3 regions of the Sinorhizobium alkalisoli genome follow, and region 2 is predicted to be linked to each of the others. Evidence: predicted binding sites of a transcription regulator. Region 2 holds the regulator's gene; each other region holds the start of a gene.
The links. The regulator LexA, encoded in region 2, represses DNA repair genes until DNA is damaged. The targets are predictions, from matches to a motif close to TGTTCNNNNTGTGTTCNG.

Region 1 (3,274 bases), 1.5 Mb from region 2:
GGCAAGAATCGTCAATGTCGGGGTCCAGATGGACCATGTTTCGGGCATCACCATTGCGGGCGATTCGACCTTTGCCATGAGCCTCGAGGCGCAGGCCCGCGGCTATCGACTGTTCCACTATACGCCCGACCGGCTGTCGCTGCGCGACGGCGAAGTCTATGCGACGGCGCAGCAGATGACGCTGCGCGACGTGAAGGGCGATCACTTCACGCTCGGCGAGCCGGAGCGGATCGATCTTTCGGACATGGACGTCATCCTGCTTCGCCAGGATCCGCCCTTCGACATGGCCTATATCACCTCGACGCATCTGCTCGAACGGCTGCATCCGAAGACGCTCGTCGTCAACGATCCGGCCTGGGTGCGCAATTCGCCGGAGAAGATCTTCGTTACCGAATTTCCCGATCTGATGCCGAAGACGCTGATCACCCGCGACCCGGGAGAGATCGCCCGCTTTCGCCAGGAAATGGGCGACATCATCCTGAAGCCCCTCTACGGCAATGGTGGTGCCGGCGTCTTCCATTCCGCGCGCGACGATCGCAATCTCTCCTCGCTGCTCGAAATGTTCGGGCAGATGTTCCGTGAGCCCTTCATCGCCCAGGAATACCTGCCGTCCGTAAGAAAGGGCGACAAGCGCATCCTGCTCGTCGATGGCGAACCGGTCGGTGCCATCAACCGCGTCCCGGCCGAGCACGATGCCCGTTCGAACATGCATGTCGGCGGCCGCGCCGAGGCGACGGAGCTTACGGCACGCGAGCGGGAAATCTGCGCCCGTATCGGACCGGCGCTCAAACAGCGCGGCTTCCTCTTCGTCGGCATCGACGTGATCGGCGACTACATGACCGAGATCAACGTCACGTCGCCGACGGGGATCCGTGAGGTCAAGCGCTTCGGAGGGGCCGACGTCGCAAGCCTGCTCTGGGACGCGATCGAGAAGAAGCGCCGCTGATCGCTCCGCCGAGCGGGGCGTGTCGCTCGGGCCTGCTCCTACAGCGCCGCGCGTCTTAGACGCTCAAAGGGTCGCTGTAGCACTTTGAATTGCTGCATGTCTTGCCTCTAATCGCGGTCGATTAAAGGAGACATGCAGGAGGGCTCTCCATAGATATGTTCTATTATTGTTCTTGTTTTTGAGCGCGTGCCGTGCAAGATTGATGCTGGTACCGGCGCCGGTTGTAGCGGTGGAAGCGCGCCGGGCGAAGGGGGCATCATGGTCGCGCGCGTCAGCACGGTGGCATTTCAAGGAATCGAGGGCGTTCCGGTCGACGTTCAGGTGATGGTCGCGCCGGGCAAGGTCGGCATGCAGATCGTCGGCCTGCCTGACAAGGCCGTTGCCGAAAGCCGCGAGCGCGTGCAGGCGGCGCTTCACGCATCCGGCCTGGCGCTGCCGGCCAAGCGGGTCACGGTGAATCTGGCGCCGGCCGACCTGCCGAAGGAGGGCAGTCACTTCGACCTCGCCATCGCGCTCGGGCTGATGGCGGCGCTCGGAGCGGTCCCGGCGGATGCGCTTTCCGGCTATGTCGTCATCGGCGAACTCAACCTCGACGGCACGATCGCGCCCGTAGCGGGAGCGCTGCCGGCGGCGATCGGGGCCAATGCGCTCGGCAAGGGGCTGATCTGCCCCGCCGAAAGTGGACCGGAGGCCGCCTGGGCGGGATCGGAGATCGACATCCTCGCGCCGCGCAGCCTGATCGCCATCGCCAACCATTTCCGGGGCACGCAGGTTATCTCCCGTCCGGAACCCTCTGTGCGGGCGACCGCCGCCAACCTGCCGGACCTCGCCGACATCAAAGGCCAGGAAAGCGCGAAGCGGGCGCTGGAGGTGGCGGCCGCCGGCAACCATAATCTCCTGATGGTCGGCCCGCCCGGCTCCGGCAAGTCGATGCTGGCGGCACGCCTTCCCTCCATCCTGCCGCCGCTGTCGCCGGCCGAACTGCTCGAAGTCTCGATGGTTCACTCGATCGCCGGGCAACTGGCGGGCGGAAAGCTCTCCGACCGGAGGCCGTTCCGCGCGCCGCACCATTCGGCCACCATGGCGGCGTTGATCGGCGGCGGGATCAAGGCAAAGCCCGGCGAGGCGTCGCTCGCCCATCACGGCGTGCTCTTCCTCGACGAATTTCCGGAGTTTCCACCGCAGGTGCTCGACGCGCTACGCCAGCCGCTCGAAACGGCCGAATGCGTGATCGCCCGCGCCAACCACCGCGTCAGCTATCCGGCGGCGATCCAGCTTGTCGCCGCCATGAATCCCTGCCGCTGCGGCATGGCCGGCGAGTCCGGACATAGTTGCGCCCGCGGTCCGCGCTGCATGGCCGATTACCAGGCACGGATATCCGGACCGCTGATGGACCGCATCGACATCCGCATCGACGTGCCCGCCGTCAGCGCTGCCGACCTCATCCGCCCGGTGACGGCCGAGGCGAGCGCGGACGTCGCCAGGCGCGTTGCCCGCGCCCGTGAACTGCAGAGGGACCGCTTCATGGCCCTCGGCCATCCGCAGCTGACGAGCAATGCCCGTGCATCGACGGCGATGATCGAGAAGATCGCCGAGCCGGATGCGGGGGGCTTGCAGCTCCTGCGGGATGCGGCGGAAAAGATGAAGTTTTCGGCGCGCGGCTACCATCGCGTCCTGAAGGTCGCACGCACGCTTGCCGATCTCGACGGGGCGCCAAGGGTAGGCCGCATCCACCTCGCCGAGGCGATCTCCTACCGCGTTGTCGGCGAGCGGTTGCCGGTCGCGGCCTAAGCAAGTTTCGAAGAAGGTGCCGCACGGCTTCCGATGAGCATCTGCGGCAAACAAGCAGGAAAGCTTGGGCAGAAGCCAAGCAAGTCTGCGGTGCAGCGACGCTTGGTGCTTCGACAGCCACGAGTGCGTAAAAAGCCTAAATTGACCGCTCGCAAACCGCGGCCTTCATCGAATGACCATTGCCCGGCGAGATTGCGATTGATGGTTGCGGCGGATGTAAGAAGGGCGCCGGGCGGCGCCCTTTCAAGTCATCGGAAACAAAACAATGGAAAGCGGGCTCGACCTACGCCCCTAACCCGTCGAACAGCACCGTCGAGAGATAACGTTCGGCGAAGGACGGGATGATGACGACGATTGTCTTGCCGGCGTTCCCTTCGCGCCGCCCGACTTCGATCGCCGCCTGCAGCGCCGCACCGGCGGAGATGCCGACGGGCACGCCTTCGAGACTCGCGACGAGGCGCGCGGCATCGACGGCTTCGCCCGCGTTGACGGTGATCACCTCGTCATAGATTGATGTGTCGAGGATCGCCGGCGCGA
Region 2 (3,274 bases):
GCATTTCACCCCCGCGGATCTTTCGACGTCCCGGAAAGGGACAATCGTGTAATGATGACAACAACAAGGCAAAAATACGAATTTCTAGGCGAGATCGCGCCGGGTTTTTCTCGTTATGGTTTACAAAACGTAAATACCAGACCGACGGAGATGCGCAGTACCAAGCGGCAGAGGCCGAAGAAATTCGTGCGGGCGGCGAGCTTAAATCTTGCAACGAACCGCACTTCGCGCAATAACGCGCTGCCCGGATGGGTGGCCGAGCGGTTTAAGGCACCGGTCTTGAAAACCGGCGACGGGCAACCGTCCGTGGGTTCGAATCCCACCCCATCCGCCAGCGTGAACTTTGTCCGACCCGGCACCTGCTCCCATTCGGACTCGACTGTCTGCCGACGTCTCGAGCACGTTCGGCCAATTCAGCCGAGCGGGCTGGCGCGCGCCGTGGAATTCTTCTATATAGTCCAGGCCTGCCGGGGTCGTAGCTCAGTTGGGAGAGCGCCGCAATCGCACTGCGGAGGTCGAGGGTTCGACTCCCTTCGACTCCACCATTCTTCTCTTTGTCCAGCCCGGAGCCGTGATGCCCGATCTGCCCGGCGGCGGCGGCAGGTTTCTTCGCCGAGGCGCATTGCGCCAAGTCGTTTACCGGGAACACAAAATGCTGGTTTCGGCCACCAAGGTTTCCTTGCCATCGCTGGCGAATTGAGGGACAGTTGGGGTCTGCATCTTTTCGTGTCGGCAACTCCCGCGAGTGGAGAAAATCATGTCCTCTAAAACTCTGATGGCGGTTGCAGCATTGGCGCTCCTGTCACTTTGGGGATGCGCCACCACCGGCGCTACGGGCAACACGACCTACGCGCAGTGGTACGGCCCCTACCCTGAGCCTGACTTCGACGTTCTCAGTCCCGGGGGTCTGCGCCTCGCCTATTGATCGGGCGCCACATCAACGCTCCATCGCCCGACAGCCCAATGGCTTGTCGGCCCCGGCAAAGCGACGCCGCCCAATTCAGCATGGCAATATTCACGGAATGTTAGGCACTTGCGGAACACAAATGGAACGGATAGTGTCTGTTCTTGATTTGTTTCGCGATTCTGGAGTGACGCGCCATGCTGACCCGCAAGCAACAGGAATTGCTTCTCTTCATTCATGAACGAATGAAAGAGTCGGGAGTCCCGCCGTCCTTCGATGAAATGAAAGACGCGCTCGATCTTGCGTCGAAGTCGGGCATCCACCGGTTGATCACTGCGCTCGAGGAGCGGGGCTTCATTCGCCGGCTTCCCAATCGGGCACGCGCACTTGAAGTCATCAAGCTGCCGGAAGCCTATACGACACCGGCGCAGCCAAGGCGCGGCTTTTCGCCGAGCGTCATCGAGGGCAGCCTGGGCAAGCCATCTGCCGCGCCCAGGGTCGAGGCGCCACCCGCAGAGACGTCCTCGATTGCGGTTCCCGTGATGGGGCGCATCGCCGCCGGCGTCCCAATTTCTGCGATCCAGAACAATACGCACGAGGTTTCCGTTCCGCTCGACATGATCGGCAACGGTGAACATTACGCACTGGAAATCAAGGGCGATTCGATGATCGAGGCCGGCATCCTCGATGGCGACACCGTGATCATCCGCAACGCGAGCACGGCCAGTCCGGGCGATATCGTCGTGGCACTGATCGATGACGAAGAAGCGACCCTGAAGCGATTCCGCCGGAAAGGTGCGTCGATTGCCCTCGAAGCGGCGAACCCGGCCTATGAGACCCGGATATTCGGACCGGACCGGGTGAAAATCCAGGGCAAACTGGTCGGGCTGATACGGCGGTATCACTAGCCCATCGCCCCGGTGATCGGAGCCGTTTCGTTTGGCCGATGCATGGGTATTTGCGCACAGTGCGTGATCGAGTGGGCAACAGTTATCGTCCGAAGCCTTGGGCGGTAGACGTTCCGCTCGACGTTGCGGCCGACCAGCGCCGAGTACTTTCGTCTGGCTGCCTCCCCCCATCCCCGCATGGGCGTAGAGCCGTCCGCAGGTGGACGGTCGGCGCCACGGGTATTCTCCCCGGTTATCGTATCGGTTTCGGGCCCAGCTCAATCTCCCTCGGGTTCGGCTTTCATGTGGGAGACGGCATGGCTTGGCCGGTCGGATCTGCAGTCCTGGGTTTGCCCATGGACTCTCCTCCTTGTTGCGATCTCGACGCGATCCATGGGTCCGATGAAAGTTCCTCCAAAGCGCTGCCTATGGAGTCTTGCTGGATCGGATTGCGCGCACACCGTTCTCGCGGCCACGCTCGCGGTATCGCTTGACCATGCGGCGGGCGATTCCGCCTGACCAACGCGCTCCGACGATCAGGCGGTGGTAAAGCGGCGGCCCGGTCAGGCCGGAATCGACATTCTGCAGGCAAGCGGCCGTTGCCGCAGCGGCTGAAGATCACTTGCCAAGAAATTTGCCGGCGCACATCGGTGCCACCAGCCGGATCATCAGGGGAATTTGGAGGCCTCGCCCGGAATTGAACCGGGGTACAAGGATTTGCAGTCCTCTGCGTCACCACTCCGCCACGAGGCCTCATCGACAAGAAATATCAAGTCGTGGCGAGCGTTTAGAATCATTCGAGATGAACCGCAAGAGGCAATTTCCGAAAAACGCACCCCTCGTCTCGGCCCATCGTAAAAGGAGGTTGGACACTGGAATGCCCAGCCTCCCAGTTCGATCGCAATAAACTCACCCATAAGGTAGGATTTTCCTTGATTTTCCTCAACCGGCGCTGTTTTGTCACAAAACTTTCACACTTAATGGGCGAGGACATGTTCGACGGCAAGATCTCCCTTTCCGACTGGCACCAATGTGCAGGCGGGCACCAGCGGTGTGTTTTCGAGCATGACCTCTACCCGAATATTTTGGTCAAGGTTCTCAGAATCAGGGGCAACAGCGGCGAGCGCCAATCGACGCGGATGCTGCGCTTCATCGATCGCTTCAAGCGGTTCGGTGCCTACCGGACATTTCGACGCGAAGTCGACGAGTTCATCGAACAGGCCCGAAAGTTCACCCTGTCCGACACAGCCGATCTCCCCATCCCCGGAGTGCTGGGCTTCGTTCAGACCGAACACGGCCTCGGTCTCGTGGTCGAGAAGATCACTATGGCAAACGGACAGTTGGCCCCAACCTTGCGCGACCTGGCGCTGGCGGGGCGGTTGACGGCCAGGCACCTGGCGATGATTGACGAACTTTTCGAGCGCTGTCGCCGGCTTCACATCGTGCTGATGGATTGCAATGCCGGCAACTTCGTAGTGACGGA
Region 3 (3,274 bases), 950 kb from region 2:
TGTCGGCGCTCAAGGCGCCATGGGTCCGTCCGGACGCTGTTACGTGGCTCCAAGATCTATTGCATGCCTGTCTGACGCGACCTCGACTCAAGGGCCACGGCAACACTTGCGCGTTTGCCAAGACGCGCGCCGCTGTGGAGCAGCGCCTGCTTGAGAACTGCCGCCTCGGCGTCTCGGAGATGCGCGTGAGCCCTTAAAGCAGCGACAATTGCACCCCCATTCCGAGCGGAGGCACGAAGATATCGTTTCGCAACTGGCGGCGCGCGAGATTGAGGCCAAGCCGCTTGGCGGCGAGGTCGAAGCGGCGGCCGATCTGCCAGGCATAGGGGCCAGCGCCCTTCATCCGCTTGCCGAACTCGGCGTCATAGTCCTTGCCACCGCGCATCGAGCGAATAAGGGACATTACGTGCCTGTAGCGATCAGGGTAGTTTCTCAACAGCCAGTCCCGGAACAGTGGACTCACTTCCAGCGGCAGGCGCAGGAGCACGTAGCTTGCTTCGGCAGCGCCAGCCGCCTTGGACGCGTCCAGCACGCGTTCGATTTCATGGTCGTTCAAGGCGGGAATGACCGGAGCAACCAGAACAGCGGTTGGAATGCCGGCCTCGGACACCGCGCGCATCGCCTCGAGGCGTTTGGCCGGCGTCGAGGCCCTCGGCTCCATGGCGCGTGCAAGCTTCCGGTCAAGGGTGGTCACCGAAATGCCGACCCGCGCGAGGCCCTTCTCAGCCATCGGTGCAAGCAGGTCGATGTCGCGCGCCACCATGGCCGATTTGGTCACGATCATCACCGGGTGGTTGGCCGACTGAAGCACTTCGAGGATCTGGCGCATGATGCGCCATTCCTTTTCGATCGGCTGATAGGGATCGGTATTGGTGCCTATCGCGATCGGCCGCACCTTGTAGTCCGGCCGTGCCAACTCTCGCTCCAGCAGGCGCGGAGCGTCTGGCTTGACGAACAGCCTGGATTCGAAGTCGACGCCCGCAGAGAGGCCCATATAGGAATGCGTGGGCCGCGCGAAGCAATAGATGCAGCCATGTTCGCAACCGCGATAGGGATTGATCGAGCGGTCGAAGGGAATATCGGGGGATTCGTTGCGGGTGATAACCGACCGTGGTTTCTCGACCTGGACCTCGGTTTTGAAGGGCGGCAGATCCTCGATGGTCTGCCAACCATCATCGAAGGTCTCACGGGTTACGGGCTCGAAACGTCCTGACATGTTGAGGCCCGCTCCGCGCCCGCGGCGGCGGTCGACATCGATCCTGACGCCGCTTGCGGTGGCCATGGCGTCGGCGATCTCGGCGCTGTTGCCCGGTGCAAAGGCGCCCCGCCTGAGTTGAGACAGCTCGTTCATGGAAATCTCCTCGGAACCGATAGTCGAGTCTGTTCCGCTCTGACTATTTTCCTACCGTAGACAGCAGAACAAATCAAGAACAAAATTCCATGTCATCTCGGCATCGGGAGGAGGCGGTCGGCTTTGCCCCTGTAATCTTGTGGTATTTGCCTCTGCAATGCGCTAGGAACGGCTATGCTGACGATCATTATGGAAACGCGGGACAATGAAGCGGAGCTGGCACAAACGCTTTCCGCACTGGTCACGGGTGCAGTGGAAGGGCTCGTCAGCGACGTCATCATACTCGATCACGGTTCCAAGGACGGCTCGCTGCATGTCGCCGACGCCGCGGGCTGTCGCTTCTGTGTCGACTGGGACCTTGGCGATGTCGTGCGGTCGGCACGGGGCGAGTGGCTGATGCTGCTCGAGCCGGGCGCCCGTCCTGTGGGCCGCTGGGTCGACGAACTCCTCGAATATGTCTCGCTCAACAAGGCGCCGGCGCGCTTCTCTCCATCGAGAGTGCACAAGCGGCCCCTACTCAGCCGGCTGTCCAAGAGGGCGCCCCCGCTTGAGACTGGATTCTTGATGCGAAAGCTTGACGCCGTCGCCATGGCGCGTGCCGATATGCGGCTGAGCGATATCGCGAATGCGCGGTCGGTGCGCAAGCTTGGCACGGAACTCGTTCCAGCATGGGTGGCGCTGAGACACCGGATGGCCGAGCGCGCCTGAACGAGCTTGCCCAGACCCACGGAATATGGGGTGTGCCTTGCGGCACCCCCGAAGCCATTCTTAAATCACCTTGCTCGCGAAAAATCTTTGCCATGATGCCCCGACCGGGTGGAGCGCATGTTATATATCTCCTACTTCCCCATATTTTTAGGAAAGAGGCGCCGTCGCGTTCATTCCAAGCGAATAGTCACCTGGCCGCGCGAAGCTAACGTAACAAGGGTAGCGGCTCTTTCCGCCGGCGGCTGTTCCAAAGGGAACAGTTTCCTCAACCGCGCTTCAGGTGCTCGTCGAGTCGCGGCATGATTTCGACGAAATTGCAGGGCATGTGCCGATAGTCGAGCTGCTGTTTCAGGATTCCATCCCAGGCATCCTTGCAGGCCCCGGGCGAGCCGGGCAGCACGAAGATTAAGGTGGCGTTCGCAACCCCGCCGGTTGCCCGCGACTGGATCGTCGATGTGCCGATCTTGTCGAAGGAAATGCGGTGAAAGACTTCGGAAAAGCCGTCCATGCGCTTTTCGAACAGCGGCTCCAGCGCCTCCGGCGTCACGTCGCGGCCGGTGAAGCCTGTGCCGCCGGTGGTGATGACGACGTCGATTTCGGGGTCGAGCGTCCAGGTTTTCACCTGATCGTAAATCTTCTGCCGCTCGTCAGGGACGATTGCGCGGGCCTTGAGCAGATGACCCGCTTCGCGGATCCTCGTCTCCAGGGTATCGCCGGACTTGTCGTCCGCGCGCGTACGCGTGTCGGAGACGGTGAGGACGGCGATGCCGACGGGAATGAAGTGGCGAGTCTCGTCGATTCCCGGCATCTGGCCTTATCCTCTCTTTCCGGAACTGCGGCTGGCTAGAACGTACCACCCGGCATGGGCGGCGGAAATGCGCCGTGCAGCCGCAGCCGCCTCTTCATCGCTGCGGAACAGGCCGAAGCAGGTCGCACCCGAGCCGGACATGCGCACGAGGTCTGCGCCGGCCGCGCTCAAGGCATCGGACACGTGTTCGATCGATGGCTCCAGGGCGCGAGCCGGTGGCTCCAGATCGTTGCGCATGCCGGCCAGAGCGCTCAGCCACTCCTCGGTTGTTTCGATGCCTTGCGGCAGCACCAGCGGCGGGTTCGCCTTTCTGGCAAGCGTCCTGAATATCACCGGCGTCGATATGGCGACGAGCGGGTTGGCGAGGACGATCGCGAAGGACGGCAAAGCGGGGAGCGGCGTGATCA

Region 1: a site for LexA is predicted at 1,103-1,120, ahead of EKH55_RS17275 (YifB family Mg chelatase-like AAA ATPase). Genes of this name have one in related genera too.
Region 3: a site for LexA is predicted at 1,416-1,433, ahead of EKH55_RS02160 (PA0069 family radical SAM protein). Genes of this name have one in related genera too.

Annotation. Positions count from the first base shown of each region.
Region 1 covers NZ_CP034909.1:3,622,328-3,625,601, reverse strand. The annotation lists gene gshB (glutathione synthase) at 1-946, shown strand, start outside; gene EKH55_RS17275 (YifB family Mg chelatase-like AAA ATPase) at 1,205-2,737, shown strand; gene cysK (cysteine synthase A) at 3,021-3,274, opposite strand, start outside.
Region 2 covers NZ_CP034909.1:1,398,851-1,402,124, reverse strand. The annotation lists gene EKH55_RS29345 (hypothetical protein) at 1-236, shown strand, start outside; tRNA gene EKH55_RS06965 (tRNA-Ser) at 247-334, shown strand; tRNA gene EKH55_RS06960 (tRNA-Ala) at 470-545, shown strand; gene EKH55_RS29340 (hypothetical protein) at 758-925, shown strand; gene lexA (transcriptional repressor LexA) at 1,102-1,812, shown strand; tRNA gene EKH55_RS06950 (tRNA-Cys) at 2,471-2,544, opposite strand; gene EKH55_RS06945 (YrbL family protein) at 2,724-3,274, shown strand, end outside.
Region 3 covers NZ_CP034909.1:453,441-456,714, forward strand. The annotation lists gene EKH55_RS02160 (PA0069 family radical SAM protein) at 194-1,351, opposite strand; gene EKH55_RS02165 (glycosyltransferase family protein) at 1,526-2,059, shown strand; gene moaB (molybdenum cofactor biosynthesis protein B) at 2,325-2,867, opposite strand; gene EKH55_RS02175 (4-(cytidine 5'-diphospho)-2-C-methyl-D-erythritol kinase) at 2,874-3,274, opposite strand, start outside.